One region of the Aureimonas sp. AU40 genome, then DNA from elsewhere that is predicted to be linked to it. Evidence: riboswitches for the same ligand, from Rfam matches in the RefSeq annotation. Region 1 holds a riboswitch; the other holds the start of a gene.
What was found. A riboswitch is a leader RNA that binds a small molecule or an ion and turns the genes downstream of it on or off. The one in region 1 is predicted to bind S-adenosylmethionine.
Positions count from the first base shown of each region.

Region 2: it holds a riboswitch for S-adenosylmethionine, as region 1 does, so the genes downstream of both, AUL32_RS07550 (O-succinylhomoserine sulfhydrylase) here and AUL32_RS19910 (homoserine O-succinyltransferase) in region 1, are expected to answer to the same signal.

Region 1 covers NZ_BBWL01000052.1:64,769-68,143, reverse strand. Annotated here, with positions in the region: gene adh (aldehyde dehydrogenase) at 1-570, opposite strand, end outside; gene AUL32_RS19915 (sigma-54-dependent Fis family transcriptional regulator) at 858-1,835, shown strand; SAM-I-IV-variant riboswitch at 2,043-2,150, shown strand; gene AUL32_RS19910 (homoserine O-succinyltransferase) at 2,189-3,100, shown strand; gene AUL32_RS19905 (YceI family protein) at 3,335-3,375, shown strand, end outside.
Region 2 covers NZ_BBWL01000022.1:58,400-61,774, forward strand. Annotated here, with positions in the region: gene AUL32_RS07540 (Hsp33 family molecular chaperone) at 1-35, shown strand, start outside; gene apaG (Co2+/Mg2+ efflux protein ApaG) at 51-443, opposite strand; gene AUL32_RS07550 (O-succinylhomoserine sulfhydrylase) at 570-1,790, opposite strand; SAM riboswitch at 1,820-1,897, opposite strand; gene AUL32_RS07555 (2'-deoxycytidine 5'-triphosphate deaminase) at 2,023-3,105, shown strand; gene AUL32_RS07560 (DUF2726 domain-containing protein) at 3,125-3,375, shown strand, end outside.

The DNA of each region.
Region 1 (3,375 bases):
CTCGGCGGGTTTCAGCACCACGCAATTGCCGGCGGCGAGCGCCGGGGCGAGCTTCCAGACCGCCATCAGAAGCGGGAAATTCCAGGGAATGATTTGGCCGACCACACCCAGCGGTTCGTGGAAATGGTAGGCGACGGTGTCGTGGTCGATCTCCGACAGGCTGCCTTCCTGCGCGCGCAGGCAGCCGGCGAAATAGCGGAAATGGTCGATCGCCAGCGGAAGATCGGCGGCGCGCGTTTCGCGGATCGGCTTGCCGTTGTCCCAGGTCTCGGCCGTGGCGAGCTGGTCGAGATTTTCCTCCATCCGGTCGGCAATGCGCAGAAGCGCGAGCGCGCGCTCAGCGGGGCTGGTGCGGCCCCAGCTTTCGGCGGCGGCATGGGCGGCGTCGAGCGCGCGCTCCACATCCTCGGCCCCGCTGCGGGCCACGTCGCACAGAACCCGCCCGTCGATGGGCGAGTGGTTCTGGAAGGTGCGCCCGTCCGCGGCGTCCGTCCAGCGGCCGCCGACGAAATTGCCGTAGCGCGCCTTGAACGGGGCCGAGCGGGTGGTGATCGGTAGCTGGATCGTCATGGAACCTCCTCATTCCTCGCGATGAGCAAGAGAAGGTTCCGCCCCATCCGGCGGGCGCGCAAGCAACGGATGGACCGGGCGCCTCGGATGTGGTGAAATTTCAGGGCCATCGTTCAAGCATTCGATGCAGCGTGCGACAGTAGAAGTCACCGGTGTCGCAAAATGCGACAGTGGGACGAAGCGGAGAGATCATGGAACAGAGCGATATGACCTCGGCCCGGCAAGCCTTCTTCAAGGAAGGACAGTTGCCGAGTGCTGCGGTGCGACATTCTGTATTGCGATCTTGGTTGCGGTGCAGCGATCTTGGCCTTGCCGAAGCCCGCGCGCCCACTCTTCAGCCGCTGACGGAGTCCGAACTTCGCCTGCTGCACCAACGTCACGACGCCCTGCGACGCCTCTGCCGGCCCGAACTGGAAATGATCGCGGGCGAAGCGCGGGACACCGGCAGCGTCGCGATCCTGACGGACAGCGAGGGCATGATCCTCGACACGATCGGCGACGCCGGCTTCGCCTCACGCGCGGCCGAACTGGCGCTGCGCCCCGGCGTTTCGTGGAAGGAGGCCAGCACCGGCACCAACGCCATCGGCACGGCCCTGGCCGAGCGGCGCGCCATCGCCGTCAACGGTTCCGAGCACTTCTTCTCCGATCACCGCGTGCTCAGCTGCGCCGCGACGCCCATCACCGATCCGCGCGGCGCCCTTATCGGCGCGCTCGACCTGACGGGATCGTCCAGCCGTGGGCATGGCCATGCGCTCGGGCTGATACGGCTAGCGGTCGACCAGATCGAGCATCGCCTGTTTCGCCGCCATTTCGAGGACTGCCGCCTTCTGCGCTACCACAGCGACCCCGCCATGCTGGGAACCAGCCGCGAGGGCATTCTCGTTTTTCGCGAAGACCGGTTGGTCGCGGGCAATCGGCGTGGCCTGTCGCTGGCCGGCCTTTCGTGGGACGCGCTCGACGAGGTGCTTTTCGAAACGATCCTCGCCGTCGAGGAGTCGCGACGGGACGGGCTTCTCCTGCGCCTGTCCTCGGGCGCCTACGCCGTGGGCCATTGGGATGCGGACCATGCCCTGCCGCGTGGCGGCGATCTCGGCCTCGACGCGCGCCCAGTGGGCGAGGGGACGGCGGCGACGCTGGAGGAGCGCGAGGTCGAGGCGATCGCGGCCGCGCTCGCCGCCGCCGACGGCAATATCAGCAAGGCCGCCCGCCATCTCGGCATCCACCGCAGCACGATCCACCGCTACCGCAAACAGGGCCTGATCTGACCGGAGGGCGAAGGCTCGCATCGGCTCGAAGTCTTCGAAAGCCTGCGGTTCGGCCATCCGACGCTCACTGATCTCGGTTCGACGGGGGAGTTGGGAGGCCGGCATCCTCGTGACGCAAAGCCGCCATCCGACGCAGACGTGGTGAAGCGGCCGTACGGTCTCCCCGATAGCGGACATTGCCGGGCCCGGAATTCCGCGATAAGCATCGCTCCGCATCAAGAGTTGGGGCGACGCCCGACGCCAACCTGCCGATCCGGGCAAGGTGGCACTCCCGCAAGGGAGGATGTGGCCGATCCGGCAATCCCACGGACCTCAGCCACTCCAGTCGTCCCCCGAAGAGAGGACGACGACGCGTGCCGATCAAGATTCCCGACCATCTTCCTGCCCGCCGGACTTTGGAGGCGGAAGGCGTCGCGGTGATGGGCGAGGCCCACGCGGTGCGGCAGGACATCCGCCCCTTGCGGATCGGTCTCCTCAATCTCATGCCCGACAAGATCGGCACGGAAACGCAGATCGCCCGGCTCCTGGGCGCGACGCCGCTGCAGATCGAACTGACGCTGGTTCGCATCAGCGACCACGTCGCGCGCCACACCTCGGCGGACCACCTGTCGGCCTTCTACAAACCTTGGAGCGAGGCGCGGGCCGAGCGCTTCGACGGCTTCGTGATCACTGGGGCGCCGGTGGAGCACCTGCCGTTCGGCGAGGTGCGGTATTGGCCCGAGCTGCGCCAGATCCTCGACTGGACGCAGACCCATGTCCACGCGACGCTGACCATCTGCTGGGCGGCACAGGCGGCGCTGCAGCATCTCCACGGCATTCCCAAGCACCCGCTCGCCGCCAAGGCCTTCGGCGTGTTCGCGCAAACCAACCTCGCGCCCGCCTCGCCCTGGCTGCGCGGCTTTCCCGATCGGTTCGACGTGCCCGTCTCGCGCTGGACCGAGGTGCGGGAGGCGGATTTTCCGACGGATGGCGGCCTGGTCACCCTGGCCCGCGCTCGTGAGACGGGCCCCTGCCTCGTCAGCGATCCCCGCCACCGGATGCTGCACATGTTCAACCATCTCGAATACGAGACCGACACGCTTGCCAAGGAGTACCATCGGGACGGCGCGGGCCCTTTGCCGGTGGGCTACTTTCCGGATGACGATCCCGCTGGCGCGCCCGAGAACCGCTGGCGGGGCCACGCGCATCTTCTGTTCGGGAATTGGATCAACGAGATCTATCAGACGACGCCGTTCGACATCGGCCTCGTCGGTGCGTCGTCCTGATTTCCCACAGGACATAAGACTTGTCGGTTTCGCCTGGCGACCGGTGAGGGCAGTCACGGACATCACCACGCGGCAGGATCAAGTCGTCGATGGGATCGAACTCGTCCGGCGTCAGCCTCCCGGCTCGCGAAGCGGCAGGGTGCGTCAGGGGCGCACGCGGCGGGATGATTTCCGCCTCGCCGGTGTTGTCCCCGATGCCGGTCGAATGAACGACCGCCGACACGGGAGTTGTCCATGATGCGCACCCTATCGCGCTTTTCGCTGATCGTTCTGGC
Region 2 (3,375 bases), on a different contig from region 1:
ATAGCCACGGTCAGAGCCACGGCGACAAGCACTGATCGATAGGCGCCGCGTCAGTTGAGGACGCGCACGCCCTCCGGGGCATCCAGCGAAAAGGCGGGCACTTCGATGTCGAAGGCCCGTCCGTCCGCCGTTTCCATGCGGAACGAGCCGCGCATGATGCCGGACGGCGTGCCCAGCGGGCAGCCCGACGTATAGGTGAAGCTGTCGCCCGGCGAGAGGATCGGCTCCTCGCCCACCACGCCCGGCCCGCGCACTTCCTCCACCTGCCCGCGCCCGTTGGTGATGTGCCAGTAGCGCGAGCGCAGCTGCACCGTCTCGCGCGAACCGTTCTCGATCTCGATGCGATAGGCGAAGACCCAGCGTCCGTCCTCGGGGTCGGACTGGTCGGGAAGAAAGCTCGGGCTCACGCAAACCGTGATGTGCCGCGTCGTCGCCTTATACATGTCTGAACGTTTGCCTGCCAGGTGGCGGGCCGCCGAAGCGGCCCGCGATGGGGTTTTTCGAAGCCCTTTCTGCCTTCCGACCAAGGCGAAGCCGAGGCGAAGGGCAGGAGGGCTCCGCCTGCGTTTTTAGACGGCGGCGAGCGCCCGCTCCAGATCCTCCACCAGATCGGCGCCGTCCTCGATCCCCGCCGACAGGCGCAGGAGGCCGGGGCCGATGCCCAGTTCCGCCCGTGCTTCGTCGGTCAGGCTCTTGTGGGTGGTGGTGGCGGGATGGGTGATGAGGCTCTTGGCATCGCCCAGATTGTTCGACAGCTTGATGATCTGGAGCGCGTTGGAAAAGCGGAAGGCCGCCTCCTTGCCGCCCGCCAGCTCCACCGCGATCAGGGTCGAGCCGCCCGTCATCTGCCGCTTCACCAGCTCGGCCTGCGGATGGTCGGCGCGGCCGGGATAGAGCACGCGCGCGACCTTGGGCGATGCGGCGAGCACGTCGGCCATGCGCGCGGCGTTGGCCGTTTGCTGCGCGACGCGCAGCGGCAGGGTCTCGAGGCCCTTCAGCAGCGTCCAGGCGTTGAAGGGCGAGAGCGAGGGGCCGGTGTGGCGGAAGAAGTCCTGGACGTTCTTCTCAATCCACTCGGCCGAGGACAGGATGACGCCGCCCAGGCACCGGCCCTGGCCGTCGATATGCTTGGTGGCGGAGTAGACGACGACGTCGGCGCCGAGTTCCAGCGGCTTCTGCTGCAGGGGCGTGGCGAAGACGTTGTCCACCACCAGAACCGCGCCCGCCGCATGGGCGATCTCGGCGACGGCCCGAATATCGACGAGCTCCAGCGTCGGGTTGGTCGGGCTTTCCAGGAAGAAGAGCTTGGTCTCCGGTCGCACGGCGGCGCGCCACTGGTCTAGATCGCGTCCGTCCACCAGCGTCGAGGACACGCCGGCGCGGCCGAGCACGGTCTCGATGATGTAGCGGCAGGAACCGAATAAGGCGCGCGCGGCGACTACATGGTCTCCCGCCTTCACCGCGCATTGCAGCGCGGTCGAGATCGCGGCCATGCCGGAGGCGGTGGCGCGCGCGTCCTCGGCGCCCTCCAGCGCCATCATCCGCTCCTCGAACATGCGGGTCGTCGGGTTGGCGTATCGGGAATAGACATAGCCCGGCTCTTCGCCCTTGAAGCGCGCCTCGGCCGCCTCGGCGGTGGGGTAGACGAAGCCTTGCGTCAGGAACAGCGCCTCGGACGTCTCGCCGAACCCGGAGCGCATCGTGCCTCCGTGGACCATCTGGGTGGCGGGCCGCAGGCGCGATGTCTCGTCGGGCTTGGACATGAGGATCACTCCGAGGGCCGACTTCATGAAGGGCTACGCCTTCGGAACCGCTCGGGAGAACTCGAGAAACGGCCCTTTAGCGAGTTGTTTAACGTGGCTGCAAGCCGGCCGGCAAAATCACCACGGCAAGACGCATAAGCCGCGGCCGGCCACAAATCAATCGCCGCCATGCCGCAGCGGGGCGCGAATTTAACCGTGACCCCAAGGTCGGGCGTCGATCCATCTCGATTTTTCCCCGCGACGCCTGTAGGACCCGTGCATGACCGGCGGTATTCTTCCTGATCGAGACATTGCGGCGCTGTTCGAGGCGGGCGGCATCACGGCCGATAGGGTCTTCGACGCCGACCAGATTCAGCCAGCGAGCCTGGACCTTCGGCTGGGCTCCAGGGCCTACCGCGTGCGTGCCAGCTTCCTGCCGGGGCGGGGCGCCTGCGTCGCCGACAAGCTCGCGCGCTTCTCCATGCACGAGATCGACCTGACGGGCGGCGCCGTTCTGGAAACGGGCTGCGTTTATGTCGTGCCGCTGCAGGAGGCCCTGGCGCTGCCGCCTGAGGTTCGCGCGGCCGCCAATCCGAAATCCTCCACGGGCCGGCTCGACATCTTCACCCGCGTGATGGTGGACGGCGCGCAGGAGTTCGACAAGGTGCCGGCCGGCTATCGCGGTCCGCTCTTCATCGAGATCAGCCCGCGCACCTTTCCCATCGTGGTGCGGCCCGGCTCGCGCCTCAGCCAGATCCGCTTTCGCACCGGCGACGCGCAGCTCGGCGAAGCGGAACTGGCCGCGCTTCACGCCAGCGACCGGCTGACCAGCACGGCGGACGCCAACATTTCGGGCGGCGGCATCGCCCTGTCGATCGATCTCCTGGGCAATGCCGACGGTCTCGTCGGCTATCGCGGCAAGCGCCACACGGGCGTGGTGGACGTGGACAAGCGCGCCGCGCAGCCTGTGCTCGACTTCTGGGAGCCGATCCATCGCTCCGGCACGGGCGAACTCGTGCTCGATCCCGACGAGTTCTATATTCTCGTGTCCGAAGAGGCGGTGCATGTGCCCCCCGCCTATGCCGCCGAGATGACGCCGTTCGACCCGTTGGTCGGCGAGTTCCGCGTTCACTACGCCGGCTTCTTCGATCCCGGCTTCGGGCACAGTCTGGCCGGCGGCACGGGCAGCCGCGCGGTGCTGGAAGTGCGCAGCCACGATGTGCCCTTCATTCTGGAGCACGGCCAGATCGTCGGCCGCCTCATCTACGAGCGCATGGCCTCGCTGCCGAGCCGACTCTACGGCATCGACCTCAATTCCAACTACCAGGCCCAGGGGCTGAAGCTTTCCAAGCATTTCGTCTGACGCGCAGCGCGAGTGAGACATGATGGGAAGCGGAATGCAGCCGGCGCTGATCGGGCTTCTGGTCGCTTTCGCGATCGCACTGGCGCTCTTCGCGCGCCGCGCCCGGCGCATCGCGCGCGAGGCGAGGCGCGAGATCGCCGCCTTGCGCGCCGAAGAGGCGGCCCGCGAGGAGGAGGCCGAGCGGCGCCGGCAATACTTCGAGGAGAACGACGTCTCGCGCTCCACTAATCAGCTTCGCTTCATCGCGAGCGCCGAGCTGCGCGCCGTCCG